Regions from separate parts of the Gemella sp. oral taxon 928 genome, predicted to be linked through region 1. Evidence: predicted binding sites of a transcription regulator. Region 1 holds the regulator's gene; the other holds the start of a gene.
What was found. The regulator CtsR, encoded in region 1, represses protease genes until heat stress. The targets are predictions, from matches to a motif close to ATGGTCAATAAAGGTCAAACA.
Positions count from the first base shown of each region.

Region 1 (16,733 bases):
ACGGCTTAAATTGTTTCATACTTTAATCTCCTTAATAAATAATAAAAAGAGGTAAACTATAAGGAAAAACGATGACTTAATTATTTTTAAACTATAAAAATTCGTCAACCGGTATTTTTCGCCTATTATTTACCCCAATGCTTCATATTTTATTATGGCTCAATAACCAACTCACTATGTGAAATAATATCAACTACTTCACTCATAGTAGTAGTTCCTCCAACTTCTACAAAGTCGTCTAGGTCATAATAATCTAAACAAATACCACACGATAATATTTTAACACCTTTTTGTTCTAATTCAGTCAAATCCTCTAAAGAATCTGATCCTTTAGTTGCCAGTTTTACACCCTCACCATAAAATATAATATGTTGTGGTAAGTGTTCTTTTTGATTTAATGTATGGATAAATCCTTTCATTAAATTATCAACAAGAACCTGTTCCCCTTGTCCCATACCTGTTGATTTTATTACTACATCATATTTATTAGCCATAATTAGCTCCTCCTTTTATAGATAATTTTATTAAAATAATTTATATTTTTTTATATAACTATTACAATACAAGTATAACATTGTTTTAAATACAATGTCAATTATTAACAAAAATCTATTATTTTATTATAACTTAAAATATATTATTTATAAAAATATATTTATTTTATATTGCCAATAAAATTGCTATTCATAATTTTTTATATAAAATAATTTTCCCTATTATTAAAATATATGAATTTACCTATAACCATTATATTGACTGCGTTTTCAGTAAAAATATTTAATTTTCATTATTTTTACTGTATTGGTTACTATATTTGCAGTTTGATAAAAAAATCGTATAAAGCATATAACCTTATACGATTTTTAAATAATTTTTACTCTTCAGAATATTTTGCTTTACGTGCCGCTTTTTCTCGTACCGATTTATCCAGTTCTTTTTTGCGTAGTCGTATTGATTCCGGCGTTACTTCTAAATACTCATCATCACTTAAATACTCTAAACTTTCTTCAAGCGTCATAATACGTGCTTTCTTCAACGTAACTGTCTGATCTTTAGTTGATGAACGTACATTTGTTTGAGCTTTTGCTTTTGTAATATTTACGGTAATATCATTCTCACGACTGTTTTCGCCTACAATCATTCCGCCATATACTTCTGTCCCCGGCTCTACAAAAACTGTTCCACGTTCTTCTATACTTGAAATAGAATATGCAGTAGCTTGTCCGTTTTCTAAAGCAACAAGCACACCATTACGACGACCGCCTACTTTCCCTTTTTGCATAGGTTGGTAAGAATCAAATGTATGATTAATAATTCCATATCCTTTTGTCATAGACATGAACTCAGTTGTATAACCGATAAGACCACGTGCAGGAACATTAAATATAAGTCGAGTTTGCCCATTACCGTCAGCCTGCATGTCAAGCATATCACCTTTACGTTGTCCTAAAGATTCAATAACGGCTCCTACCGATTCATCCGGAACATCCACTTGAACACGTTCCACAGGTTCACAATCAATTCCGTCGATATTACGAATAATAACTTCCGGTTTTGATACTTGCAATTCATACCCTTCACGACGTAAGTTTTCAATTAAAATTGATAGATGTAATTCACCACGACCGCTTACTATCCAAGAATCATTGGTATTAGGTTCTACCCGTAATGATACATCAGTTTCTAATTGTTGCATTAGTCGATCTTCTAACTTGCGTGCTGTAACAAATTTTCCTTCTTTACCTGCAAATGGAGAATTATTTACTAAGAAAGTCATCTGTAAAGTAGGCTCATCTATATGTAATATCGGTAAAGCTTCTTGCTGTTCAGTTGGACAAACTGTTTCTCCAACATTAATATCATCCATACCGCTTACTGCAACTATATCACCGGCATAAGCCTCTGTTATTTCATCTCGTTTCAGTCCAAAATAACCAAATATTTTTGTTACACGAAAGTTTTTGACAGTACCGTCCAATTTCATAAGAGAAACAGATTCTCCTACCTTCATACTACCGCGAAAAACACGTCCAATCCCAATACGTCCAACATAATCATTATAATCTAACAACGCTACTTGAAATTGTAACGGTTCATCACTATTATCAACAGGTGCAGGTACATAGTCAATAATGGTATCATATAGACATTGCATATTTTCACCTTGTTCACTCGGATCACTTTTAAGTGATGCAGTACCGTTAATCGCCGAAGCATAAACAACGGGGAATTCCAACTGGTCATCATTTGCTCCAAGCTCAATAAATAAATCAATAACTTCATCAACAACTTCTTCAGGGCGGGCTGAATCCTTATCAATTTTATTAACCACAACAATAGGTTTTAAATTTTGTTCTAAGGCTTTTTTTAGTACAAAACGTGTTTGTGGCATTGTTCCTTCATAAGCATCAACAACAAGAAGCACCCCATCAACCATTTTCATAATACGTTCCACTTCTCCGCCAAAATCAGCATGTCCCGGTGTATCTAAAATATTAATTCTTCTTCCTTTATAATCAATAGCTGTATTCTTAGCTAAAATAGTTATGCCACGTTCTCTTTCCAAGTCATTAGAGTCCATTGCTCTTTCTTCAACGTGTTCATTTGAACGAAATATTCCGGATTGTTTTAAAAGCTCGTCAACTAATGTAGTTTTCCCATGATCGACGTGAGCAATAATCGCAATATTTCTTACCGTATCTCTTAATTTAATAGACATTTCTTTCTCCTTATTAAACCATATTCAAATCAATAAATATTTGTATATAGTATTCTAAATAATTAATCTAACTTATCAATAATACCACTATTTTCCTAGGTTGTAAATTGAAATACTAGAAAAAATAAAAAAAAGGTCGAAATTTCAAACCAAAATTTCAACCTTTTCGAAATAATTAACTATAAATATTTTATGGGTGAACCGGTATCATCCAACCGAGAACTCCGATCGCTTGAAGTGAAACAATAGCACACACAATAATCAGTAGTATAAAGCTGTGTTTTACTGTAAATTTAAGTAACTCAGATTCTCTACCAACTAATCCAACCGCCGCTGCTGCAACTGCAATAGATTGTGGAGAAATCATTTTACCGACAACACCACCAGATGCGTTAGCTGCAACTGCTAATAGTGGATCCATACCAACTTGGCTTGCTGTAACTTGTTGCAGTTTCGCAAACAGTAGGTTAGCTGATGTATCAGACCCTGTAATAAATACCCCAATCCAACCAAGTGCAGGAGACAAGAATTTGAATACTGTTCCTGTAGCTGCTAAGGCATTACCTAATGTATTAGACATACCAGATGCGTTCATAATATAAGCAAATCCAACTACAAAACAGATTGTCAATAATGCAATTTTTACTTCGTTAAATGTTTCAATAAATGTTTTAGCTGTATCTTTCCAACTAAGTTTAATAATAAATTTAGATACCAATGCAGCCACCAAAATACCCGTACCGATAGAACCTATAATGTCTAACTTGAATACGGCTGCAATCGGTTTTCCTGAAACTGAACTTATAATGTTTCCATCAATAAACGGAACTTTAGGATTAAGTGCAATTGTTTTAAAGAATGCTTTAGCAGGTTTCATAGTCCATAAGAAAATAAATACTGTTAGAACTACGAATGGTGACCATGCCACTAAAATATCTTTTAGTGAATGTTTAGGAGTTTCGTTTGTTTTCATATCAGAATCTTTTTCGTCAGCAAATCTCCAAGTAGTTTTAGGTTTCCAGAATTGAAGCAAGATAACTATAGATACAAGTGATATTAATGAAGAAAGAATATCCGGTAATTGTTCACCCAAGAAGTTAGAACTTACGAATTGTGCTAAAGCGAATGTCCCACCAGAAACTAATAATGCAGGCCAAACTTCTAATGCTTTTTTAAATCCTGCCATAATTAATACTAAGTAGAATGGAATGAAAATAGACACCAATGGTAATTGTCGCCCAATCATTGCTGCAATTTCTACCGCAGGTATTGGAGAACCATTTGCATAAGTAGCTAACCCATCCATCGCAGTAACCGGCGCACCTACCGCTCCGAACGCAACCGGTGCTGTATTAGCTACCATACACACACCAGCGGCATATAACGGTTTAAACCCTAAACCAACCAACAATGCAGCTGTGATAGCAACGGGTGCACCAAATCCGGCAGCACCTTCTAAAAACGCACCAAATGAGAACGCAATAATTAATGCTTGAATACGTCTGTCATCTGTTAATGAAGTGATACTATCTCTGATAATATCAAAGTGACCACTCTTAACAGTCATTTTATATAAGAATACAGATGCTAAAATAATCCAACCAATCGGTAAAATACCGTATACCATACCGTGAATAGTTGAGAATGCAGCAAAATGGAATGGCATTTTAAAGAACAGACAGGCTATAACAATAGCTACCACAAGAGTAAGTAACCCCGTTAGCCAACCTTTAACTTTGAATCCAGCAAGTGCCACTAAATAAAACACGATAGGAATCAATGCAATTAGTGCAGAAATATATAAATTATCAGCCACCGGCTGTAATATTTGAGTGAATTTTTCCATGAATACACTTCTCCTTTATAAAATATATTTTGTTTATATAAAGAAATCCGTTATAAATTTAAAAGATAAAACTTTAGGCACTATACTTAAATATTATATTAAAATTATGATATTTAAAATATAAATATTTTTCTTAATTCTATAATTTAGTAATACAACAGTTTTTATCTGTTATATTATTTTTATTGTATTTTATCGAAAAAAACATAATAAAAATAGTTACCAAGCTATCATTTTATCTTCAATTTTATTTACCGATTTCTTGACTTACAACTAATATTTTAGCACGCTTTCATAAAAATGTAAAGCGTTTTTTTGCTTGCTATGATAATATTTTTAATAAAAACCTATAATATCAAAGAAAATAAATTGTTTTTTCTAAAAACAATGACTTTAACATTTTTATACTTTGTTATATTTTTTACCATCATATTTTTTTAAAATTATTTCTTTTCTTGTATTTTCTAATATTTTTGATATTTTATATTTTTTCAATAAAAAAATATATACTACAAATTTTTTGTAGTATATTTTTATCACTAATTATATAATAATAAATATTTATTTAATATTTTTGTTTATTTTTTAATGCTCTACTAATCTCTTTATTGGCTTCTTTTTGTTTAAGAACATGACGTTTATCATAATTTTTCTTGCCTTTAGCCACTCCAATAAGCAATTTAGCATATCCATTTTTTATATATAATTTTAATGGAATTATACTAATTCCCGCTTCATTTTGCTTATTTGTTAATATCGCTATTTGTTTCTTTTTTAACAATAATTTTCTTACACGCAAAGGATCATGGTTAAATCTATTTCCTTCTTCAAAATGAGAAATGTGCATATTATAGGCGAACATTTCTCCTTTTCTCGTTTGACAATACGAATCTTTTAAATTAACCCTGCCTCGACGTATTGATTTTATTTCTGTTCCTGTTAGCACTAACCCTGCTTCATAGGTTTCTTCAATAAAATAATCATGGGTTGCTTTTTTATTTTGCGCAATTACTTTATTCATATTTTTCTTCCTTTACTTTTTCTCTTTTTAATTAACGGTCTATGCGTTAATATTTTAAAATCAATTTCCTGATTATCTATGTCAACATTCATCACTTTAACTATCACCTCATCACCTAAGCGATATATTTTTTTATTTCTTCTACCTATTAAAAACATATTTTTTTCATCATATGTATAATAATCATCGGTCATAGCTTTAATATGAACTAAACCTTCTATTGTGTTTTCTAATGTAACGAATATTCCAAAATTTGTCACGCCTGATACCATACCTCTAAATGTTCTCTCTTGATATTTGAGCATATATTCACATTTTTTCATTCGATCTACATCTCTTTCACAATCAACCGCTCTTTTCTCATATTTCGATGATGTTTCTGCCAAATGTGGGAGTTTTTCCGCATTATGAATAAGTGTTTTTTCAGAAATATCGCCTTTAAATAAATATGTTCTAATCATTCTATGTACCAATAAATCCGGATAACGTCGTATAGGTGATGTAAAATGCGTATAATACTTTGCAGCTAATGCAAAATGCCCAATATTTTCTGAAGAATAACGTGCTTGATTCATAGTTCTTAATAATATCGTTGACAACATAGGTTCAATAACTTCACCTTTAAACTTCCGAAGCATATTCGCAAGCATGTAAGGCTCAATCTCCTCAATATTACCCTTTACTCTATACCCAAAACTTGAAGCTATATCGAAAAACTGTCTTAATTTTTGAATTTTCGGTTCTTCATGTATGCGATAAATAAACGGTACTTGCATCCAATAAAAATGTTCTCCAATTACTTCATTTGCACTAAGCATAAAGTCCTCTATCAACCGCTCCGCTACTCCACGTTCTCTAGGTACTACATCTAACACATCACCATTTTTGTCCACTACAACTTTCGATTCTATCTTATCAAAATCAATTGCTCCGCGTTTTTCTCTATTATCGCGAATTTTTTTTGATAATTCCAACGCAGTTTTTAACATTGGCGCATACTCTTTATATTCTTCTTTTTCCTTTTCGCTATTATCATACAAAGCATTTACCTTTTTGTATGTTAGTCTTCCATTTGATTTTATTATAGCCGGATATATATCATAGCTTTCAGAATACCCTTTATCGTTAAAATCAATATCGCAACAAATCGTATATCTAAGTACATTGGGATTTAGCGAACAAATTCCATTTGATAATTTTCTAGGCAACATCGGTACCACACGACCAGCTAAATAAACACTACATCCACGTTTAGATGCCTCAATATCTAATAAAGAATCTTCCTCTACATAGCGGCCTACATCTGCTATAAATACTTTTAATTGATAACCTTTTTTTGTTTTAGTTACCGAGATTGCATCATCTAAATCTTTTGCATCATCACCATCAATCGTGACAACCATTTCTTTTGTACAATCTTTATAATTATCACCAAATGTTATTTTTTCACTTATTGTCTCAGTTTCTTTAAGAACATCTTCCGGAAATTCATTAGGAATACTATATTTATAAATAACAGATAATATATCTACCCCCGGATCATCTTTATGTCCCAATGACTTAATTATGATACCTTTATGATCTTCGAAATTTGTCGCTGCATATTCTGTTATTTCTACTAATACTTTTGTTCCATCTACCAAATTAAAGTTTTTACCATTTAATATTTTTATGTACTTTGTTATATTTTTATCATCGCTTTTAACAAACGCAAACATTCTGGCATTAGTAAGCATACCAACTGTATATTTAGTATTCCGCTCCACTACCTTTTTGACAATCCCCTCAAAATTACGTCTATTCGTATAAGCACTATCAATCTCAATAAGCACGCTATCTCCTGTCATAGCATCCTTAGTAAAACCTTTGGGTATGTAAACTTCTATGTCTAACCTTTCAATATAAACAAAGGCAAACCCTTTTGGATTTAAACGAATTATACCTTCAATTTTTAATTTTTCTTCCATATATAAGAATTTTTCATTAGGTAATTGAGTAATAATCGCCCTTTGTTCCAGCTTTTCTAAGCATTTTACCAACTCTACAAAAGTTTTTGCTGATGAAACGGCTAATTTTTCCTTCAAATCATCAATACTTAATACACCATATTTTTTAAACAATTTTAATATATTGTCTAACATCTTTCCCTCCTTAATAAAAATAACCCTAAAATGAAATTTCACTTTAGGGTTACATTATTGTTATAATTTTAACCAAGTAAGGCACACTAGCGATATAAAGAATATTAATCCTAATACAATTGTTATTCTTTGTAAAACTAACTCAGCACCTCTTACTTTTTGTTTACCGAACAGTTCTTCGGCACCACCAGTTAAACCAGATAAACCACCTGACTTACTTTCTTGAAGTAGTACTACAATTATTATTAAAATACTGCTCAATATTGCTACTGTCATTAAAAAAGTGTGCATACTCTCCTCCTAAAATAATCATCTATTAATACAATACAACTAATCATAACATACTTTTTTATAAAAAGCAAATCTTATTGTACTATCTTGGTAAATATTATTCGACCTGATGATGTTTGTAAAACACTTTGAACCTCTACTTCCACTGTTTTTCCTACATGACGTTTCCCATTTTCGACAACAATCATCGTACCGTCTTCTGTATATGCTACACCTTGATTATTTTCTTTTCCTTCTCTTAATACATTGACTTTCAAACGTTCGCCTGTTGTTAATATAGGTTTTACAGCATTGGATAAGTCGTTCACATTTAAAACTTTTATAGATTGTAATGTAGCAAGTTTATTCAAATTATAATCCGTTGTAATAATTGCACATTTATATTTCAACGCATAATCTATAAGTAAATTGTCTACACCTTTATGTTCATTATAAGTATACTTATTATCTATTTCCAATTCTATTTCTTTCATATTTTTTAATTCTTCAACGCAATCCAATCCTAAACGACCTTTAGCTCGTTTTAACGGTTCCTCAGAATCAGAAATTAGTTGTAATTCTTTAAGTACAAAGTCGGGAACAATAATCTTCCCTTCTAAAAATCCTGTTTTAGCAACATCGTGTATCCTTGAATCGATTAAAGCACTTGTATCAATTATTTTATTTAAAACATCTAAACTTTTTTTAGATTTAGAACGAGTTTCCTTATTTTTGTTTCCAATTTTAAACGCCGTAAAAATATTAACAAATTCTCCTCCACGACGATAACCTATTACAAGTCCTAAATAACCGCAAACTATATATATCACAGCTGATATAATTCTTCCCATTATTCCGGAACCTGCTATAACATCAACTCCTGCTGATAACAACATCGCAAGCAGAAGTCCCAGTATCAGTCCGATAGTGGTAAAAACTATCTTTTGAATTGGTGTTTTTGATAATCGCTCTTCTATAGCACTCATCGCTGTTACAAATCTATTAGAAAACAATAAAGACACTATTAAAAAAATTAAAGCTGTACCGATTGTAACAATTAATCTTAAACTAGTTTCACTAAGCGACGAAAATACTTCATAGGTTATTAATGCTGATGTTATTAATGTACCTACCGTTATTCCAAGTAATAGTGAAACTATCATTAACACTTTTTTAACATATAATCACTCCTTTTTTAAAATTTATAGTTCTATTCTACTACATTCAGTTAAAAATTAATATAATTTTATTCAAAAAATTTTAAAATTTTTTCTAATTTTATACTTTTCACTGGAGCAACTCAAAAATCATGGTTTTATTAAAAATCGATTTTGTAAGATCTTCCCTGTGAAATTCACCGAAATTAGAAAATTTTTCAAGAATATTTCCAAATCAATGAACTGCTGCATTTGACTACCAATAGGTAAATTCTATTAAAATTTTTAACTTTTAGGTTGATCTCACAACAATTATATACTTTTTCTCTTAATAATTTATATGTTATGTAATATTATCTACATTTATTGCAAAATCGTAGGGCATTTTACCCTACGATTTTATTAAAATATATTTTTAAATGCTATGTCTAAACATTGTCTAATGTCTTTAACAGGAATTATTTCTATTTCTTTTGGGAATTCTGAGTTTTTGATATTGCTCGAAGGAATAATTACACGTTTAAAACCATGTTTTTTTGCTTCATTAATACGTTGTTCTATTCTGCTAACACGCCGTACTTCTCCAGTTAAACCAACCTCTCCTATAAAACAATCATTCATATCAACCGCAATATCTTTGAAACTGGAAGCAACCGCCATTATAACACCAAGATCTACTGCCGGATCATCTATTTTAACCCCACCGGACACCTTAACATAAACATCTTGCTGTTGCAATAAATACCCCGCTCGCTTTTCTAATACAGCCATTAATAATACCAGCTTATTATACTCCAATCCGGTTGATACACGTCGCGGATTATTAAATGCTGTCGGTGTTGTTAATGCCTGAATTTCCACCAAAAGAGGACGACTACCTTCCATTGTGCTAATAATCGTTGCGCCTGCTAAGTCCTTACTTCGTTCTTCTAAAAACATTCGCGATGGATTTTCTAAATCATGTAGCCCGCTTGACTTCATTTCAAAAATACCGATTTCATTCGTTGAACCGAATCGATTTTTAACAGCACGTAAAATACGATAACTATGCTGACTCTCACCTTCAAAATACAAGACGGTATCAACCATGTGTTCTAACATTCTAGGTCCTGCTATCGTACCTTCTTTTGTTACATGACCAACTATAAAAATTGCAATATTTAAACTCTTTGCCATTTTCATTAATTGCTGAGTACATTCCCTCACCTGTGTAATACTATCGGGAGAATTTTCCAAACTTGGATTATATATAGTTTGAATTGAATCAATAACTAAAAACTGAGGTTTTATTTTTTTAACTACCTGATAAATCAAATTAAGATCTGTTTGTGCATAAACATAAAGTTCATCCGTATTGTTTTTTAATCTATCCGCTCTAATTTTCACCTGTCTTACAGATTCTTCTCCTGTAACATAAAGTACATTATGTTCTTTTGCTAAATAGGCTGAAATTTGTAACAATAGCGTTGATTTACCTATGCCGGGATCTCCTCCCAGTAATACTAATGACCCTCCAACAACTCCTCCACCAAGCACTCTGTTTAATTCTCCGCTATCAGTCAGCGTTCTTGGAACGTCTTTAGTAGAAACCGTTTTTAGTTTTCCGGCTTCTACTCGTTGTACTTTTGTTTCTTCTGTACGATATTCAGTATGTTTACTCTTTACTTTTGATTCAACAACCTCTTCTAACGATCCCCACTTTGAACACTTCGGACATTTACCCAGATATTTTAAACTTTGATAACCACAGGCATTACATTCATATTTTACATTTATCTTTGCCATAATTACCCCTTAGTTTTCTTTATCATAAACTTATCATTTTTATAATCAATATTGATTACACCGGTTATATCCGGATTTTTCAACAATTCTTCACTTAATAAATCTTCTATATTTTTTTGAATACTACGTTTAAGAGGTCTCGCACCGTATTCTTTTATACTACCATCTTCAACAATTTTTGACATCGCTTTTTTTGTTAATTTAATTGTAATATTTTTATCGACTAAACGTTTCGATAAACCGGCTATTAATAGTTCAGATATTTGTTCCAACTCTTCTTTTTCAAGTGTTTTAAAAACAATAATATCATCAATACGATTTAAAAATTCAGGACGATATTGTTTTTTTAATGCTTCCATCATTGTATTCTGAACATTTTTATAATCATTTTTAATTGATTCACTGCCGCCAAAACCGACAAATTTTTGATCTTTTAGCTCGCTAACCCCTACATTTGATGTCATTATAATAATGGTGTTTTTGAAATCAACTGTTCTACCGGCAGCATCTGTCAAACGCCCATCATCAAGAACTTGCAGCAAAATATTAAAAATTGATGGATGTGCTTTTTCTATCTCATCAAACAACACTACTGAATACGGTTTTTGTCGTACTTTTTCTGATAGTTGACCTGCATCTTCATAACCAACATACCCCGGAGGTGCTCCTATTAAACGACTGATTGAATGTGATTCCATATATTCACTCATATCTATACGAATCATATTATCCTCTGAACTAAATAGTGCTTCCGATAAACTTTTTGCAAGTTCTGTTTTACCGACACCCGTAGGCCCAAGGAAAATAAAACTACCGATCGGTCGATTTTCTGCTTTAAAACCGCTTCTTGCACGGCGAACAGCTTTTGCTAAACTTGTAACGGCTTCATCTTGCCCAATAACTCTCTTATGTAGAATTTCTTCGAGTTTTAGTAATTTTTCACTTTCCGTTTCTGTTAATTTCGTTACCGGAACACCTGTCCAACCTGCTAATACCTCAGCGATATGATCTGCATTAATCTGAATTTTTTCTTTTGTTAAATTATCCTGCCATGAAATTTTGAATTGTTCAATTTTTTGAATAATTTTATTTACTTCATCACGTTTTTTTGCAGCTATTTCAAATTCTTGATTAATTACAGCTCTATCCTTTTCTTTATTTAAACGACTTAATTCTTCCTCATATTGTTTTAATTTTTCCGGTGATTTGTAAAAACGCAATTTAACTTTTGAACAAGCCTCATCAATTAAATCTATCGCTTTATCCGGCAAACAACGATCCGGAATATATGTTGAACTAAGTTTAACCGCCGTTTCTAATGCTTTATCTAATATTTCAACATTATGATGTTCTTCATATTTATGTTTTAAACCTTTTAGTATCATAATTGCATTTTCTATATCCGGTTCTTCAACTTTAATAGGTTGAAAACGGCGTTCTAATGCAGCATCTTTCTCAAAATATTTACGATATTCTTCTGTTGTTGTCGCTCCAATACATTGGATTATGCCACGCGATAGTGCCGGTTTTAAAATATTTGATGCATCCGCACTTCCTTCAGTACCACCTGCTCCGATAATAGTATGAATTTCATCAATAAAGAGGATAATATTCCCCGCTTCTTCAATTTCTGAAATAATATTTTTTAAACGTTCTTCAAATTCACCACGATACTTCGTACCAGCTAGCAAAGATCCCATATCCAAGACCATAACTCGTTTACCTAGTAGATTACTTGGTACATCTTGTGAAACAATTCGTTGCGCCAATCCTTCTACTATTGCAGTTTTACCGACACCCGGTTCTCCAATCAGTACCGGATTATTTTTTGTTCTCCTATTTAATATTTCAATCATACGTGTAATTTCTTTGTCACGTGCTAACACCGGATCAAGTTTGTTATCTAACGCATCTTTCGTTAAATCTTTAGCCAAACTATTTAATATTTTTGTTTTTTCAGAATTATCTTCTACTACATCCACTTTTTTAAAACCATCAAATAATTTTGAGAATAATCCTTGGCTTTGTTTAACTAATTCGAATAATTCTGTTATTAGAACATCGGTGTTTATATTAAGTTTATCGGTTAATAATCTAACTGCCGTACTATTTTGTTCATTTAACAATGATAACAATAAATGTTCGCTGGTTACGACAAAACTTGATGTATCATCAGCAAACTGTTGGCTTTTTTCTATCGTTCTTACCGCACCGTTTGTATAATCAATTTTCATCAAAACATTTCGATAAAAATCCGTTCCTTCAAGCTCATTTTCATAAAAATCTAATACATCTTTCCTAAAGTCATCATAATATACACCATATTTATTTAATGTTTTACAAGAAAGTGTATTACTTAAACTCAACATCGCCAATAATAAATGCTCAGTTCCTACAGCTTTAACACCAAAATCATTCGCTTCTTCTTTTGCTGTTGTCAAAACTATAAGGGCAGTTTCATTAAATCTTATATACATTGCATTACCCTCTCTTATTGTATTTTATATTTGTTAAAAATTTAATCGTTAAATTTCTTAATTGTGCTTTAGTGGCATATTGCATCTTTTGTGCAACCTCATCACTAGCTGCCAACTCAAGAAATTGATTATGAACATCAGTTACCGTTTCTACACTATTGATAAAATGATTATAGTCAAATTTGTCGATATATTCTTTATCTAATAAAATTTTTGTTATACGAATGGCTTCATCTATTTCTATTATATCAGTAGGTAAATTATCAATTAAATAGTCCAAGTAGTCTGTACCTGTGTGTAATGTGATTTTCGTAATACGAATAAAACCTCCACCTCCACGTTTACTTTCAATAATAAAACCATGCTCAGGTGTAAAGCGGGTCTTTATCACATAATTTAACTGTGAGGGAACACAGTCAAACTTTTGGGCTACATTACTTCTTTTTATTGTTATATAGTCTTCTGTAGATTTATTGAATAATTCTTTAATATATTGCTCAAGTATATCTGTCATATTATTATTCATAAGCCCACCTCCTTTATTGACTAAAATTGACCTTTAAATAAATTATACTATAAAAGTGTCTTAGTTGCAATTACAACGGATACTAAATAACATAATTGAAAATTAATGTATATATTATTTTACACTGACATTTGTAATATTATCTCAAAAAAATAAAAACATAGAAGCTACTTACCTCTATGCTTTCGTTTCCTTTTAAGCTTTTTTAGTTCAAATAAATATTTTTTACGCTCCTCTCTTTGTATTGAACAATTTTTCTTGCGTTCTTTTTTATATTCTTCAAATTGTAATTTCAGTGCTTGTTGTGATTTTGATGAAAATGTTTTATTACAAGATTTTTTTACAGCACGCTGTAATCTTTTAGGATTTTTTATTTTTACTTTTTTCTTGGTCGTTACGCTTGAACCAAAATTAAATTTGGTATAATGATTAATTATGTACTCATATACTTCTTTGTCATTCGGTTCTTTTCCAAAAGTCACCTTAACTGCTGAAAGTTTTCCATCTTCAACCCTTTCAAAAACACCAATCCAATAAGAATTACCAAAAAATATATTACACGAAATTGACAAACGGTTCATCAAACATCCTCCTTTAATTTTTATAAAAAAGAATGGACAACCAAGGAGGCAGGTTACTTACAGTGGATACTTGATTTCCAAATATTCTCTGCGGCTGGACTACCAACCAGCACTGTGTTTTTATCTTTTTTCTATATATTTATTATAACATCTAACTATTTTTCTTGTCAGCAAAAAAGAACATTTCCTAAGTTGAAAATGCTCTTAGCTTGTTTACTCCCTTGTTTCTATCCTTATTAAAGCATTGGGTTAATTCTATGACAATAACGTATAATATACAAATTAACCACATAGCATCATTTCTCTAAACTGAGTAATACTATTTCTCACGTTTTTATTATACCCCTTTTACTATTTTTCTGCAAGCGGAAACATTAAAAAATATTTATTATAATTAAAACAATGTATTATATTATTTTTATAAAAATATATATTAAAAATAATTGTAATAAAAATACAATAAATTTCACTTCTTTTCTGCTCTCAGATTTCCAAAATTATAACTATTTAAATTTGCACATTGACCAATTTTGATATATAATATCAAGTGAAATATAAATTTAGGAGGAAACACAATGAATCTAATTCCTACGGTAATAGAACAAACATCTCAAGGAGAAAGAGCGTACGATATTTACTCAAGATTATTAAAAGATAGAATTATTATTCTTGGTTCTGATGTAAATGACCAAGTTGCAAATTCAATTACAAGTCAGTTATTATTTTTAGAAGCACAAGACAGTGAAAAAGATATTTACTTTTACATTAATTCACCGGGTGGAAGTGTAACAGCAGGTTTTGCAATTTATGATACAATGCAACACATAAAATGTGATGTTGTAACTATTTGTATGGGTATGGCTGCAAGTATGGGAGCATTCTTACTGACAGCCGGAACAATCGGGAAACGTTACGCACTTCCAAACGCAGAAGTAATGATTCATCAACCACTTGGTGGAGCACAAGGACAAGCAACAGAAATAGAAATAGCGGCTAAACATATTTTGAGAACGCGTGGAAAACTAAACAAAATATTAGCCGATAGAACGGGTCAGACAATCAAAACAATCGAACGTGATACAGAACGTGATAACTATCTAACTGCAGAAGAGGCTTGTGAATACGGTTTAGTTGATAAAGTTATGTATCCGGAAAATAATAAACTGCAAAAAAAGAAAAAATAAAAAAAGCAACAACTAAAAAAACAACTAAAAAATCGGAAGAATAATTGACCTATTTTCTTTCTATTATATTTATAGTTTACTCTTTATCCATAGCTATATATTGGCTAAATAAACAAAATAATATATAAGTAAAAAACACCGAAGAAAAAACTTCGGTGTTTTGACGTTGGTGTATAAGACCAAATATTAACGTTTTGAAAATTGAGGAGCACGTCTCGCACCACGAAGACCGTATTTTTTACGTTCTTTCATACGAGGGTCACGAGTTAGTAATCCTGCCGGTTTTAAATCTTTACGATATTCCGGATTTACTTCTAATAATGCACGAGCAATACCATGACGGATTGCTTGGGCTTGTCCGGTGTAACCTCCACCTTTAACGTTAACTAAAACGTCATAATTTCCTGTAGTAGATGTAACTTCTAAAGGTTGCATTAAATCTAATACCAATGATTCTAATGGTAAGTATTCACGCATTTCTCTATTATTGATAACAACTTTCCCTGTACCAGGTACTAATCTTACACGTGCTACTGAGCTTTTACGGCGTCCTGTACCGCGATATTCTACTTGTGCCATTTAATTATTTCCTCCTATATTAACCACGTAATTCATATTTTTCCGGTTTTTGTGCTGCATGTGGGTGTTCTGCTCCACGATAAACATGAAGTTTCATACCTTGAGCTCTACCTAAAGTATTTTTTGGTAACATACCTTTAATAGATAACTCTAAAAGTTCTTCCGGATATTTTTCCACCATTAATCCGGCAGTTCTTTCTTTTAATCCACCCGGGTGCATTGTGTGACGACGATAAACTTTATCAGATAATTTTTTACCAGTCAACACAATTTTTTCAGCATTGATAATGATAACATTATCACCGGTATCGATATGTGGTGTATAAGTAGGTTTGTGTTTCCCTCTTAAAATTGAAGCTACTTCTGATGATAAACGACCTAAAGTTTGTCCTTCAGCATCGATTACATACCATTTTTTTTCTACAGTTGATGGCTTTGCCATATATG
Region 1 covers NZ_CP014233.1:568,461-585,193, reverse strand. The annotation lists gene AXE85_RS08825 (cobalamin-independent methionine synthase II family protein) at 1-19, opposite strand, end outside; gene yedF (sulfurtransferase-like selenium metabolism protein YedF) at 153-494, opposite strand; gene typA (translational GTPase TypA) at 875-2,719, opposite strand; gene AXE85_RS02530 (L-lactate permease) at 2,910-4,565, opposite strand; gene smpB (SsrA-binding protein SmpB) at 5,131-5,586, opposite strand; gene rnr (ribonuclease R) at 5,583-7,727, opposite strand; gene secG (preprotein translocase subunit SecG) at 7,788-8,018, opposite strand; gene AXE85_RS02510 (PIN/TRAM domain-containing protein) at 8,093-9,160, opposite strand; gene radA (DNA repair protein RadA) at 9,557-10,939, opposite strand; gene AXE85_RS02500 (ATP-dependent Clp protease ATP-binding subunit) at 10,942-13,416, opposite strand; gene AXE85_RS02495 (CtsR family transcriptional regulator) at 13,421-13,942, opposite strand; gene AXE85_RS02490 (YjdF family protein) at 14,110-14,523, opposite strand; gene clpP (ATP-dependent Clp endopeptidase proteolytic subunit ClpP) at 15,099-15,707, shown strand; gene rpsI (30S ribosomal protein S9) at 15,894-16,286, opposite strand; gene rplM (50S ribosomal protein L13) at 16,306-16,733, opposite strand, start outside.

Region 2 (16,733 bases), 430 kb from region 1:
AAATAACCATTTGAATTTACAAATGGTTATTTTTGTACAATAATTATGCTCTTGATACATAGTTACCTTCTGCTGTGTTGATAACTAATATATCTCCTTCTTTTACGAATAACGGTACTTGTAATGTATAGCCGGTTTCTACTGTTGCAGATTTAGAAGCACCTTGTGCTGTATCCCCTTTTACACCCGGTTCTGTCTCTGTAACAAGTAATTCAACTGTTGTTGGTAAATCAATTCCTAAAATTTCATCTCCAAACATTAAAATCGAAACTTCCATGTTTTCTTTTAAGAAGTTCAACTCATGAGTAAGGTTTTCTTCCGGTACTTCTATTTGTTCATAAGTAGCATTATCCATAAACACATAAGCATCACCTGTTGAATATAGATAAGACATTTTTTGATTGTTTATTTGTGCTTTGGCAACTTTCTCACCTGCTCTAAACGTTTTATCATTTACGGCACCGGTTCTCATATTTCTAAGTTTAGAACGAACAAATGCAGCTCCTTTTCCCGGTTTAACGTGTTGAAATTCTAACACTTTCCAAATGTTACCATCAACTTCAATAGTAACACCGGTTTTAAAATCATTTACTGAAATCATTTTTAAATCTCCTTTGAATATTACTAATTATTATTATAATTAATTTCTTTTATTTAATCAATACTAAATTTATAGTTAACTTTACATAAATAAAAATATGTAAAGTGCAACATAATTTTTTAATTTAATTTTCTTTTACGGCTTCTACCATGTAAATTTTATTACCCTTTTGGATAAACTTATCCTCATATTCAGTGTGAACATTATCTTCTTCATATATACTGTTTGTCAAATCCAGCGATATTTTTTCAAAAGTAAAATCATTTTTTGCAAAACTCATAAGACTATATTCAAATAGCCCTTGATTATCAGTTTTTTGGACAATAGTCTTTTTATTATTTAAGATAATTTCATAACGTTCCAAAAATTTACTAAATGTTAAACGTCGTTTTTCATGACGTGTCTTAGGCCATGGATCTGAAAAATTTAAATATAGTTTACTTATTTCAAATGGTGCAAAATAATCTAATAAATCTTCTGCATTCCCTGAAATAAGTTTTAGATTATCTCGATATGTTTCTTCAATCTTATCCAGCAAAAAGCTAAGTACAGTTTGTTGTGATTCCATTGCGATAAAATTAATATTTGGATATTTTTCCGCTAATGTGTGAATAAACTTCCCTTTTCCACTTCCTATTTCCAGATGTATAGGATTGTTGTTTCCAAAAATGTTTTTCCATTTTCCCTTGTTATCCTTTGGTTGTAAAAATACTAAGGGGCTGTTTTCAAGACGTTCTCTTGAATTTGATCTGTTACGAACTCTCATTCATATTCCTTTCTTAGTTTAATTCTATTATTTTATTGAATAATTTTTTGTTTTCAGTTATTTTTTCTTTTGAACCTATAATACATTTATGCGAAAATCTAATATTTTCAAATTCTTCTGCAATTTGGCGTAAATCTGAAACCGTAGTATTTTTGACTTCATTAACAATTTTTTCATAAAAATCCTTTGGACTGTTCGTAAGATATTTAGTTAAAGAATAATATGCTTTTGCATTTGGTGACATAAGTGTATCAAGAGTGTTAAGTGTACCGATAATGTATTTATTTAAAGTTTTATCATCTATTTCAAGATTTTTAATATAATTATAAATATTATAATAAGTTTCTAAGGTTTCCTCTAAATTCGGATCACGGTATGACCACAGACCGAAATTTCCATAATTATTAATAATCATTCCGGCACCGTAAGCACCATTTTTAACTCTAACATTATTCCATAAATAATCAAGGTTTAATATATGACGTAATACCAAATATGCTCCGGAATAGCTACTAATATTATAACCAACGCCTACATATTGAACCAATGTGTCAAAATAAAAACCTTCTGAATAATTTTTATCTTTTAATTCAACTTTAAATCCACCTTGATCATTAATATTGTTTGGAAATTTTTTTACTAATTTAGAAATATTTTTTTTAAAGTTTTTATATTCTCTTTCATTACCAACAAAATTAACTAAAAGTCGTGAACTGTTAAAAATTAATTTGGTAATATTTTCTAGGTTTTCTTTTATATTCTCAAACTCAGTTTCAAAATTAGCTACTAAATTTTCGATAAATAAATAGAAATTATATTCTGAAATCTGTTCAGCCAAAGCACCTTGAACGGTATAATAACTGATAAGTCGTTTTGATACGAAACTATGCCCTGCTTGTTTAAATCTATTTTCAAGCATAAGTTTAAGCTCTAATAGTACATTATATATAGATGTTTTATTTTCAAAATCAAAGTTTAAAGTAGTTTCTTCTAAAATATCAAATAGTTTTTTTGATTTTTCTACAAGATATTTTGTCCCTATTATAAAATTAATTGAACAACGTTCACTTTCAAATTCTCTAAAAATCTCAATACTTGAACTAATATTACCTAAATTGAAATCAATTTCTTTTATTATTTCGGATTCTGTTTTATTTTTAGTATTTAGATTAAATAACAAATAAGTTAATAGCGAAGAATATTGTAACTGTGGTATGGTAAAGTCCGTTATATTAAATAATAATCTTGAATAAGAAATGCCGTTAGTTACTGTATCAAAATGTGAATATGTAACATCTTTTAATATTTCAATCTCAGTTTTTTCCAGTGGATTTTTTAATTCTACAGTTTTTGCATCAACACTTTTTATTTTTCTCAAATTTTCTTCACTATCCGGTGTTTCTTGCCAAACTTTCAAATCGTTTGTTTCTTTAATGATGTCATTTATTTCTTCAGCAGATAAAGTTTTCTGATAAGAGACCAGATCTTTTTCCGTTTGTTCTTTTTTATCAACCGGTAAAAGTTCAACTATACTTGATTTTTCATTATCTAATAACCATTTTTTGGCTATTTTTTCAAAGTGTTTATTATCGCAGTTTTTCTGTATATTATTAATAACTTTATCAATATCAAAACTATCTAACGGATCGTATCCATAATTCCAAGCGCGCATAATTTTTACGGCATAAGATATTCCTTTAGGAGAGCCGGTTTTGTTAATTTCCTCTTTAACGGAAAAGTTCTTTTTATTAATTGTAGCCTGAACTTGTTCGTAATCAAATCCGGCTGTTATTATTCTACTTAAGGTATCTTTATAAAGTTTATCTAATTTACTAAGCTGATTATCATCTACATATTTAAAGATAATATTATATACAGCTTCTTTGCGATCTTTATGCAAGTAACTATATACATCTTCACAAATATTATTATCAATAAAATATTTTCTAAATTCCGTATTACTGCTTCCCAATAAAATATCATCAATAATATCTATATTATCTATTTCTATGCTGTTATTGCTATCTCCCAATATATAACTATATGCAACATACCCTTTATTATTAGTTTTTTCATTAAAATAAGTACGTCTAAAGACTTTATCAGAAAATTCATTTTGTGAGATTATTTGATAATTACTGTAATCTTTATACTCATAATTATTTAAATAATTATCAATTTTTATAAGATAATTATCAATTTTTAAATTACCGTAAAGAACAATATAACTGTTACTTGGATGATAATTATAGTTATATGTATCAATAAATTCTTTATATGTAATACTGGGAATGGCTTCCGGTTTACCGCCGGATGAATAACGATAAGGTGTTTTTGTAAACAACGCTTGTGATATATAGTCATCAAGGACTTCATCAACAGAAGAATAAGCACCTTTCATTTCGTTATAAACAACACCTTTATAAGTTAATTTATCATCAACACTTTCTAAATGATAGTGCCATCCTTCTTGAGATAAAATATTCTTATTTGTTTTTAATTTTGGATTAAAGACAGCATCTAGGTAAATATCAGTTAAAATTTCAAGATCTTTGTCATTTTTAGAGGCTACCGGATACATAGTTTTATCAGGAAATGTCCAAGCATTTAAAAATGTATTAAAAGAACCTTTTAGTAATTCTACAAAAGGTTCTTTTACCGGATATTTCTCTGAACCACATAAAACAGAATGCTCTAAAATATGAAAAATACCATTGTCATTATAAGGGATAGTTTTAAATGCTATACTGAAACTTTTGTTTATGTCCTCATTTTCCAGAAAAATTAATTTTGCCTTTGTCTTTTTATGTTCATAAACATAGGCATTGGTATTTATATTCTTAAGATATTTTGTTTCTTTTAGTTCAAATGTCATATTAATATTTTAGTAGTAGATTACATTTTTAATAATGTAAGTACATCATAATCTTTTAGTTTATCCATTCCGTTTAAACCGTCTAATTCAATTAAGAATGCAATACCTACTACAATTCCTCCTAATTGTTCTACTAATTTTATTGATGCTTCAATAGTACCGCCGGTTGCAAGTAAATCGTCGGTAATTAAAACACGTTGCCCGGGTTTAATAGCATCGGCGTGCATTGTTAATGTGTTACTTCCATATTCTAAATCATATTTATAGCTAATTACTTCACGTGGAAGTTTGTTAGGTTTTCTCACCGGAACAAATCCTATTTTTAATGAATATGCAACCGGACAACCAATAATGAAACCACGAGCTTCCGGTCCGACTACTACATCTACTTTTTTTTCTTTTGCATAGTTAACAATTTGATCAGTTGCATATTTATAGGCTTCACCATCTGCCATTAATGTTGTAATATCTTTAAAACTTATTCCTTCTTTTGGCCAATCTTCTACGATTGAAATATATTTTTCTAAATTCATCTATTTTACTTGTTCTCCTAAAAGTTTTCTTAACTAATACATTATACTATATTTTAAGCAAATAAGCAATTTAACAAGTGCCAAAAATAAGGCGGTATACGAAAAATATTATTTAATTGACAAAGCGGCAAGTTATATTGATATGTTATTTTTTCGAAGTATTTATCTTTAGTTTTTTCACCATATATAAACCTACATCAATAATAGGTAATGACGTTATTTTTTTTAATTCATTTTTTATATAAGGAAAATGTGTGCATCCTAACACAATTGCTTCGACCTGCATCTGTTCAAAATAATTTAATAAATGTATAAAGTTAAATTTAGTAACTATTTCATCAGGTTTTTGTTTTTCCTCTATTGCTTTGACAAGTTCTAACATTGTTATCCCTAATATTTTTAATTCGGGATTAGCGACATAAAGATTATTTTCAACGCCTACTAAACCGTGAGAATTAGCTGTTATAACCGCTAGATTACGATATTCAAGCCCAAGAGTGCGATACATCTGCATAGGAGTTATTATTGTTACATTGTATTTCTTTGATAATTCATCAAAATTAATAGCGGAACTAAGTGAGTTGCAATAAACAAAAATTTTAGTACAATTTTGAATTTTTAACTTTTTAATATATCCAATAATTATTTTTTCTTTTTCTATTTTTTTCATTGCTTGAAATGTTGTTTGTTCAATCGGATTTTTCGATATTGGTATGGCAACAAGATTATTATAACCATGCTTTTTTAATAATTCTGCTCCCAAATTTGTATCAACTGGTGTTCCTGCCATAACTGCTATTTTCATAATATTCCTCCTAACTTATGATTAATCGTTGATATGATTATACTATAAAAAGATAAAAAAATAAAAGTAAAATTCATAATTTAGAGAAATCCATTTTTTATACTTATTCTATAATTTCATACCACATCTGTTTTAATTTATAATATTAATTGATTTATCTAATAAAAAATCGGAGATAAATATTTCTAAATATCTCCGATATAATGAAATTATTTTTATATTATTTTATATTAATTAATAATTCATTATTATAATCAAGTTTAATCTCCATACCATCTTCAATACCATGGCGAATTAATTCTACTGACAGTTTATTTTCAATTTGACTTTGAATGAAACGTTTAAGCGGTCTTGCACCAAATTTTATGTCAAAACCTGCTGTTGCAACCCACTCTGCCACATGATCTGTATAAGTTAATATAATATTTTTATTTTCTAAACGAACAACCAACTCATTTAATAATTTATTTGCTATACCTTTAATATTATCCTGAGTAAGCGGTTTAAAGATAATAATATCATCCATACGATTTAGAATTTCCGGTTTAAAGTAAGCATATAGTTGATTAGTTACATTTTTACGTGTTTGCTCGCTAATTTGTCCATCTTTAACTTCTTCTAATAGTTCTAATGAGCCTATATTTGATGTCATTATAATTATAGTATTTTTAAAATCTACGACAACACCTTTAGAATCTGTTAACGTACCTTCATCCAGTAGTTGAAGCAAGATGTTAAACACATCAGGGTGAGCTTTTTCTATTTCATCCATTAGAATAATGCTATATGGATTACGACGAACACTTTCTGTTAATTGTCCTCCTTCTTCATATCCAATATATCCCGGAGGTGCTCCTATTAAACGACTTACTGAATGTTTTTCCATATATTCACTCATATCTATTCTAACGATATTTTTTTCATCATCAAATAAATTAAGCGCCAATGCTTTAGCTAGTTCTGTTTTACCTACACCGGTTGGACCAAGGAATAAAAAACTACCTATTGGTCTATTTGGATCTGCAATTCCTGCACGTGAACGTAAGATTGCATTTGTAACGCTCTCTACCGCCTCATCTTGACCAATTACTTTTTTATGGATTGTATCTGCTAAATGTAGTAATTTTTCTTTTTCTGTTTCGACCAAACGTGTTACAGGAATACCTGTCATTTGGCTTACGATAAAACCGATTTCATCTTCTGTTACTTCTTGTTTTAAAAGTTTATATTCTTCTGTTTTCGACTTTTCTTCCAATTCATTTAATTCTTGTTGTAATTTTGGCAAGGTAGAATATTGCAACTCTGATGCCTTTTCTAAGTTATAGCTATTTTGTGCTTGTTCTAGCTCCAATTTTACCTTATCAATTTTTTCACGTAAATTTTTAACTGCCGATAATTTTTCTTTTTCATTATCAACTTGTAATTGTAAAGCATTTTGTTCTTCTTTTAAATTTGCTAATTCTTCACGTAAGTGTAACAAACGTTTTTGTGAAATTTCATCATCTTCACTACTTAGTGCTTTTTCTTCAATTTCTAATTGCATCACTTTACGATTAATAGTATCCAGTTCAGCAGGATTAGAAGAATTTTCCGTTTTTATTGTTGCGCATGCTTGGTCAATTAAATCGATAGCCTTATCCGGTAAAAATCTATCGGTTATATATCTATTAGATAATTCGGCGGCTTCTACTATTGCTCTATCAGAAATTTTTACTCCGTGATAAACTTCAAAACGTTCTTTAAGACCACGTAAAATTGAAATAGTGTCTTCTACAGTCGGTTCTTTAACTAATACTTTTTGGAAACGACGTTCTAACGCTGAATCTTTTTCGATATATTGGCGATATTCATTAAGAGTGGTTGCCCCTATACAGTGCAATTCTCCACGCGCCAACATCGGTTTTAAAATATTACCCGCATCCATCGCGCCGTCAGTTTTACCGGCTCCGACTAACATATGAATTTCATCGATAAATAATATAATTTTCCCCTCTTGTTCTTTAATCTCTTTTAATACGGCTTTTAAACGTTCTTCAAATTCACCACGATATTTAGCTCCGGCTACCAAACTGGTTAAATCTAACTCAAATACTGTTTTGTTTTTTAAACTTTCCGGTACATCACCACGAACAATACGCTGTGCTAATGCTTCTACTATCGCCGTTTTACCTACACCGGGTTCTCCGATTAACACAGGATTATTTTTTGTTTTACGTGATAAAATTCGTACTACATTACGTATTTCTTCATCACGTCCGATAACAGGGTCAATTTTACCGTTTTTCGCCTCGTCTACCAAATCTCGACCATATTTTTCTAATACTTCGTAATTATTTTCAGGATTTTCATTCATTACTTTTTTCCCTCCTCTGATATCATCAATTATAATTGACAATTCTTTTAATGTTGCTACTTTATCCACATATTTTTTTACAATACTATTTTTTACATAACTTGCCAGCACTATATGCTCACATGAGATAAATTTATCTTCATATTTGTTTTTATATTTATCAGCCTCTACTAATAAAACATTTAAATCATTACTTAAATAACCACCATATTGTATATTCTCTCCGTCTACGGCACTTATTTTATTGATTTCATTTTTTAAATCGTTCAATAATCCTGCTTTATCAATATTTATTCTTCCTAATATATCACTATATAAATTATTACCAGATAATGCTTCGTAAAGAAACATTTCACTCGTAATACTTTGACTTTTTTTCTCTATTGCTTGTTGTGAAGATTTTGCTAATATTTCTTTAACACTATTTGTAAAACTATTAATATCCATAGTAAATCTCCTTAAATTATTTTATATTTAGTAAAAAAGATCAATTATTTTGACCTTTTTTGACCTTAATCCAATTATATCACTTTTGACCTTTTTTGACAATGATTTTTTTAAAAAAAAATTAAAAATTAAGCAAAATTAATGCTTAATTTTTAATTTTTACATTTTATAATATTTTTATTAGTTGTTCTACATCTTCTTTTTTAGTTGACCAATCTACGACGAAGCGGATAATTGTATGTGAATCATCATATTTTTCCCATTTTGCAAATTGAACGGTTTTTTTAAGTTTTTCCATTCTACTATTTTCCATAATAATAAATTGTTGGTTAGTAGGTGAATCAATGTAGAATTTATAACCTTTATCTTTTAAACCTTTTTTCAATAACTCTGCCATTTCGATAGCATGTTTACTTATATTAAAATATAAATTGTCGGTAAATAATGTATCAAATTGTACACCAAGAAGTCTACCTTTAGCTAACAATGCCCCTGCTTGTTTAATAATTGTTATGTAATTTGCCGGTATTATGGTTTTATTAGTAAAAACAACCGCTTCTCCGCATAATGCTCCTACTTTTGTTCCTCCGATATAGAAAACATCGCACAAGTCAGTAAATTCTTTAAATGTTATATCACATTCTTTAGCCATTAAACCGTAACCTAAACGTGCGCCGTCTACAAATAAAGGTACATTATATTTTTTACATACTGTATGCAGTGCTGTTAATTCTTCTTTATTATATAGTGTTCCGTATTCCGTAGGATATGAGATATAAACCATACCGGGTTTTACCATATGCATAAGATTGGCATCTTTGCCAAATGTATCAAAATACTCTTCCACATCTTCAGCCCTTAATTTACCATTATAATTAGGTAGTTCTATTACTTTATGTCCTGTGTATTCAATTGCGCCTGCTTCATGGGTACTGATGTGTCCTGTATTTGCTGCAATTACTCCCTCATAAGAACGTAGTAAAGATTTTATTACAACAGCGTTTGTTTGTGTTCCACCGACTAAAAAATAAATTTCAGCCTCTTCTTTTTCGCATGCAAGTCGAATTTTTTCTTTTGCTAGTTCACTATAACTATCCATTCCATAACCATATTCTGATTCTAAATTTGTTTGGGTAAGTTGCTCTAATATTTTTGGATGAGCACCTCTTCCATAATCATTTACAAAAAATAATGTCATTTAGTATCTCCTTATATCCTTTTTAGTTTATATCATCCAAAAAATATTATATAATAAATAAACTTATTAATCAATAAACAGTAGAAAGAGTATAATATGAATTTTAAAATTTTACATAGTTACCAAAATGTAGAACAATACCTAAAAATTTTCCTAAAATTATCTAAAAAAAATATTCACGCCATTCGCATGAATAGCCATCACAATAAAGAAACTATAATAATTAATAAAAAACCTGCAACTTTAAATACACCGTTAAAAAAAGATGATATATTAATTATTAATATATTTTTTGTACAATCAAAATATATCGTAAATACTTCATTAGATATTATTAAAGAATATGAAGATGATTATTTTCTTGTAGTATCGAAACCGGCTGGAATGAAAACGCACCCTAATGATATTGATGTAGAAAATGATACACTTGTTAACTTCTTGATTAGTGATTATATATATCTTGAGCCGATACATCGTTTAGATGTTGATACGAGTGGACTTGTTATTTTTGCTAAAACCCCTTTTGTAAAGGCAAAACTTGATTTAATGTTGGAACAACGCTTAATAAAACGTTATTATAATGCGTTAATAAAAAATAATCTCACTCCGCAGACTATTAAAACAAATATCGGTCGTGATAGACGTGAAAAAAATAAAATGGTTGTTGTTCATAACGGAAAATCAGCAGTAACTCATATTCTTAACTGTAAAAAAATAGGTAATGAACGTTATGTTATTACACTTTCATTGGATACAGGACGAACTCATCAAATTCGTGTTCATCTAGCACATTTAAAATCGGCGATTATAGGTGACAGATTGTATTCTAATGATGGATATAAATACGATAAAATGTATTTAGGAGCATTCAAAGTCGAATTTAAACACCCGATTACTAATAAAAATATTACTATTATGTCACAATTAGAAGATGAATTTTATTTATAATGTGTATAAAATTTATATGAGATTATTCTTTAAAATCAACCTCTAAAACTTAGATAAGTTTTAGAGGTTGATTTCCTTTTTATATCTCGTATTTACCATACAATTACATTAATTTTTTATTTCCACAAATCTTCTAACAAGTGCGTTTGTGTTCTATCTGGTCCGGTTGAAAATACGGAAATTTTTACACCCACCAATTCCTCAATTTTTTCTAAATATTTTCTTGCATTGGTAGGTAGTTCTTCTAATGATGATATACCGGTAATATCTTCGTTAAAACCTGATAATGTTTCGTAAATTGGTTTGCAATCTTTTATAATATTTTCATTTGCAGGATACTCTGTTAAAATTTCTCCCTTATAGTCATAAGCTGTACAGATTTTTATTTCTTTAAGACCTGACAATACATCAAGGCAGTTGACCGATAAGTTTGTCATACCTGACACACGTGCTGAATGACGCATTACAACAGTGTCAAACCAACCTATACGACGTGGACGTTTTGTTACCGTTCCATATTCATGTCCCACTTCACGAATTGTATCCCCAACTTCATCAAATAATTCTGTTGGAAATGGTCCGTCACCTACACGAGAAGTGTATGCTTTACAAATGCCAAGGACTTTAAAACCGTTTGTCGGAACAAAACCGTTACCTATAGTAATTCCGCCGGCACTTGGATTTGATGATGTAACATAAGGATATGTCCCATGGTCAATATCAAGCATTACCCCTTGTGCTCCTTCAAATAAAATATTTTTTCTTTCTTTCTGAGCATCTCCTAACACTTTTGATGTATCGGTAACATATTGTGCTAACTGTTTTCCGTATTCAAAATATTCGTTAAAAATTTCTTCAACTGTAAAACCATCAACACCGTAAATTTTTTCAAATACTTCATTTTTTTCTTTCAGATTCTGTTCTAATTTTTTCTTAAATAATTCTTTATCTAATAAATCAGCAATACGTACTCCACAACGTTTATACTTATCTACATAACATGGCCCGATACCTTTTTTAGTAGTACCTATTTTGTTGTCCCCACGTCTTGCTTCTTCTACTTCATCAAGTTTCAAGTGATATGGCAATACTACATGTGCTCTGTTAGAAATCCTTAAACCGTTACATGTTACACCACTTTCTTTTAGACGGTTAATTTCACCGCAAATCCATTTCGGATCAACTACTAAACCATTACCTATAACAGATAATTTCTCATCATTAAAAATACCGGATGGAATAAGTTGTAGTTTATAAGTTTTACCGTCGAACTTAATTGTATGTCCTGCATTGTTACCACCTTGATAACGTGCTATAACATCAGCACGCTCTGCTAAAAAATCGGTGATTTTACCTTTCCCTTCATCACCCCATTGTGAACCTACTACTACAATTATTGACATTAGTTGTGCCTCCTGAAAGCTATTATTTTTTCCATTAATTATTATACCACAAATACGGATATTTGCGAACATTTTTTTATAATTTTATAAAAAATTGTGTAAAATATAATATAAAAGTGAATTTACATAATTTTTTTGTTATTTTTATTATAAAAAACGATTATTATATATAAACTGTGTATAAATTACTTTAAATAAATACGAAATATTAAAATATCATTTCCTATTTATATCTAGTATATTATATAGGAGTTGGATACTATATTAAATCTAACTACGAAGGAGATCGTGATATACACTATACAATAATATATAGAAATGAATTGGAGTTTAAAAAACTATTTGAAAAATGCTAAGCAACATCATGTTGCTTAGCATTTTATCCTTATTTTTTCTCATACCCCATACTTGACACAGAGCTACTTTATTTTCCGGTTCTACTTTCTATATTATACTTATTTGATTAATTATTTTAGAATATTCCTAAAATTGTTTCTGTTTCTTCATCTATATTGATATTTAATGCACTTGGTACTTTTGGTAATCCCGGCATTGTCAGTACTTTATTAGCGTACGCTACCACAAATCCTGCTCCGCTACGTAGTTTTACATCACTGATTGTAATATTAAATCCATGTGGTCGACCTTTCAATTTTGAATTATCAGAAAGTGATAATGGTGTTTTCGCCATACAAACCGGTAAATTTCCGAAACCTAACTTTTCGATTTTTTCTATTTCTTCTTTTACTTCATCAGTAATATTTACACCATCTGCACCGTAGATTTCACGACAGATAGTTTCGATTTTTTCTATTATCGATACTTCGTCTTTATACAGTAATTTTAACTTTTTATCATTACTTTCTACAACTTTTACTACTTTTTCAGCTAAATCTATTCCGCCTATGCCACCTTTTTCCCAAACTTCTACACGAGAAAATTCAACATTTTTTCTTTTGCCCAATTTTCTAAAAATTCCAGTTCTTTTACTGTATCAGTAATAAAAACATTTAGGGCTATTATAACCAGTAAATTAAATTTTCGTAAATTTTCAATATGTTTTTCTAAATTTTTTACCCCTTTTGCCAATGCTTCTAAATTTTCTTCTTTTAAGTTTTTTTCTTCAATATCACCATGAAGTTTTAATGCTTTAATAGTAGCCACAACTACAGCAGCTTTCGGATTAAGACCTGCCTTACGACATTTTATATTTAAAAATTTTTCAGCACCAAGGTCTGCTCCAAATCCCGCTTCTGTAATAACGTAATCTGCATATTTCAAAGCTGTTTTTGTTGCCAAAATTGAGTTACAGCCATGAGCAATATTCGCAAACGGACCTCCATGAATAATAGCCGGATTATTTTCTAACGTTTGAACAATATTAGGTTTAATTGCATCTTTTAACAGAGAAGTAATAACCCCTTCAATCTTCAAATCCTTAAGATATACCGGATCTCCTTTTTTATTATAAGCTACTAATATATTACTTAGTTTTTCTTTTAAATCACCAAGATTTTCTGATAGGCATAAAATCGCCATAATTTCACTGGCAACTGTAATATCAAAACCATCTCTACGTTCCAATTCTGTTCCTACATTGATTTTTATATGACGTAAATCACGTGCATTCATATCCATTACACGATTAAAAATAATTTTATCAATTTCAAGTTCATTACCTTGAAATACATGATTATTAACAAGAACTGCTATTGCATTATGAGCGGTTGTAATAGCGTGCATATCACCGGTAAAGTGTAAGTTGATGTCCTCCATAGGAACAACCTGTGCATATCCTCCACCTGCTGCACCACCTTTTCTCCCTAATACAGGGCCTAATGACGGTTCACGTAACGCTACACACGATTTTTTACCAATTTTATTTAGAGCATCTGACAACCCTATGGTAACAGTTGACTTACCTTCTCCACTTGATGTTGGGTTGATTGAAGTTACTAAGATTAAATTAGCATCCTCTTTAATATTTTTCTTTATATTTTTTGTTTGAATTTTGGCTTTATAATTACCATATAAAATCAAATCATTTTCACTTATTCCTAATTTATTTGCCACTGTTTTAATATCTTGTTTTTTACATTCATTTGAAATTTGAAAATCTGATTTCATTTATCATACCTCTTTTCTATAAGGGTTATTTTTTATATAAATCACGATGTTTTAAATTATTCTTCCAATCCCGGGACACGTTTATAAATTTTATCAATATTTATCAAATGAACATTTAGGTCAAAACAACTGTCCAATATTTCTTTTGATACCGTTTTTTGAATAATTTCATTTTCTTCTAATAATTGTTTAAATGGAATATTTTCGAACCATGATCTCATTGCCAACGGTTGTACTAAATCATATGCTTCTTCGCGAGAAAATCCATAATTTTTAATTAGATTACTCATAGTTCTTTGAGCAAAAATAACCCCATTAGTTGCATAAATATTTTTAATCATATTATCGGTAAATACTGTCAGATTTTTTACAACATTTGTAAAACGATTTAACATATAATCTAACAATGTTGTTGCATCATTACTTAAAATACGTTCTGCGCTTGAATGTGAAATATCACGTTCATGCCATAAAGGAATATTTTCATAAGCAGCTAGCATATAACCACGCATAATTCTGGCACAACCCGCCATATTTTCACTTGAAATAGGGTTTCGTTTGTGTGGCATTGCACTGGAACCTTTCTGATTTTTTGAAAAGAACTCTTCTGCTTCACGAACTTCTGTTCTTTGCAAGTGACGAATTTCTACCCCTATTTTCTCAATAGAGCTTGCAATTAATGCCAATGTCGCATAGTAATCAGCGTGTCTGTCACGTTGTAGAGTTTGTGTCGAAATGTTACTTGACTCTATTCCTAATTTTTTACATACATAGTCTTGTACTTCCGGTGGCGTATTAGAAAATGTTCCTACTGCACCGGAAATTTTCCCTACTTCAATGATTTTTCTTACTTCATTAAAACGTTTAAGATGACGATTAAATTCATCATAGTATAGTGCAAACTTTAATCCGAAACTACTTATATCGGCATGAACTCCGTGAGTACGTCCAATACATGGAGTAAATTTGTACTGCAATGCTTTTTCTTTTAATACTTCTTGAAATTTTAATAAATCTTGATACAAAATATCGTTTGCCTGTTTATATAAATATCCGTATGCAGTATCAACTACATCTGTTGATGTTAAACCGTAGTGTATCCATTTTTTTTCATCACCTAAGTAACTTGATACATTGCGAGTAAAAGCTACTATATCATGTTTTGTTTCTTTTTCCAATTCAAAAATTCCTTTTAAATCAAATTTTGCATTGGTAAATAATTTTTCCACATCTTTTTTCGGAACAACTCCTAGTTCACTCCATGCTTCGGTAGCATATAATTCAACTTCTAAATATGCTTTAAAGCGATTTTCATCACTGAAAACATTACGCATTACTTCTCTGCTATATCTTTCAATCATTTAAAATAATCTCCTGCCATTAATAAAAATACTGTGGGATAAACAATCAACTTTATCACAATTATTATGTATATTAAAAATTATTAACATCAATAATAAACTAATATACTAACACATTTTTTATAAGGATAAATGACCTATATCTCGTCTGAAAAATAGTTCTTTACATTCTATTTTTTCTATTTCATTATATACTTTTTCTCGTGCTTCTTGCAAGGTTTTTCCATTTGCACATACTAATATAACACGTCCGCCATTTATAACAATTTCACCGGATACCTTTTTTGTTCCCATGTGAAAAACGGGTGTCGATACTTTATCTAAACCTTTAATTATTGCACCTTTTTCACTATGTTCCGGATAACCTTTAGCTGCCATTACCACCCCGATAAATGCATCACTGTTCCATTTTAGTTCAATATCTTTTCCATCAATCACATTGTTAGCAATATCATACAAACTACTCTCTAATTTCAGTAATAATATTTCACTTTCAGGATCTCCAAAACGAACATTAAATTCAATAGTTTTAATACCGTTTTTACATTTCATAAGCCCGGCATACAAAATGCCGTAAAATGGCATCCCCTCGTCACTCATTGCATTAACAATAGGTTGAACTACTTTTTCAATTCCTTCTTTTATGTCATCTACAGTGATTTTTTTCAGCGGAGTATAAGCTCCCATCCCTCCGGTATTTAACCCTTGATCATTATCAAAAGCTCGCTTGTGATCTTGTGCAATTTCCATTGGATAAACCTTTTTATTCGAAACGAAGCACATTAATGAAAATTCTTCTCCTTGAAGAAATTCTTCAATTACGACTTTAGCACCTGCTGAATTAAACTTGGAATTACACATCATTTCTTTTAATTCATACTGTGCTTCTTCTAAAGTATTCGCAATAATAACACCTTTACCTGCTGCTAAACCGTCAGCTTTTAAAACTATAGGCACTTGTTGTTCAGCTAAATATTCACTAGCTTTTTTATAATCACTAAAACTTTCATATTTAGCAGTTGGAATATCGTATTTTTTCATCATCATTTTTGAAAATACTTTACTTCCTTCTAATTGTGCAGCTTTTTTACTTGGTCCAAAAGCACGAACATCTTTTTCTTGAAGTTTATCAATAAGTCCATTAACTAATGGTACTTCCGGGCCGACAAATACTAGGTCTATATTGTTTTCTTTTGCATAACTTGGTATTTGGTCTTCATTTATTGTTACGCACGTTCCAAACTCTTCGACCGCAGGATTAATTTCTGTCATAAATATTTCATGACCCTCTTTATAAAGTTTATATGCAATAGCGT
Region 2 covers NZ_CP014233.1:998,327-1,015,059, reverse strand. The annotation lists gene efp (elongation factor P) at 44-601, opposite strand; gene trmB (tRNA (guanosine(46)-N7)-methyltransferase TrmB) at 726-1,367, opposite strand; gene AXE85_RS04565 (insulinase family protein) at 1,381-4,242, opposite strand; gene AXE85_RS04560 (adenine phosphoribosyltransferase) at 4,263-4,775, opposite strand; gene AXE85_RS04555 (aspartate/glutamate racemase family protein) at 4,921-5,580, opposite strand; gene AXE85_RS04550 (ATP-dependent Clp protease ATP-binding subunit) at 5,801-8,380, opposite strand; gene AXE85_RS04545 (threonine aldolase family protein) at 8,547-9,578, opposite strand; gene AXE85_RS04540 (RluA family pseudouridine synthase) at 9,675-10,526, shown strand; gene AXE85_RS04535 (adenylosuccinate synthase) at 10,643-11,929, opposite strand; partial or broken gene AXE85_RS04530 (formate--tetrahydrofolate ligase) at 12,402-14,056, opposite strand; gene purB (adenylosuccinate lyase) at 14,113-15,417, opposite strand; gene purD (phosphoribosylamine--glycine ligase) at 15,538-16,733, opposite strand, start outside.
Region 2: a site for CtsR is predicted at 8,427-8,447, ahead of AXE85_RS04550 (ATP-dependent Clp protease ATP-binding subunit). Genes of this name have one in related genera too.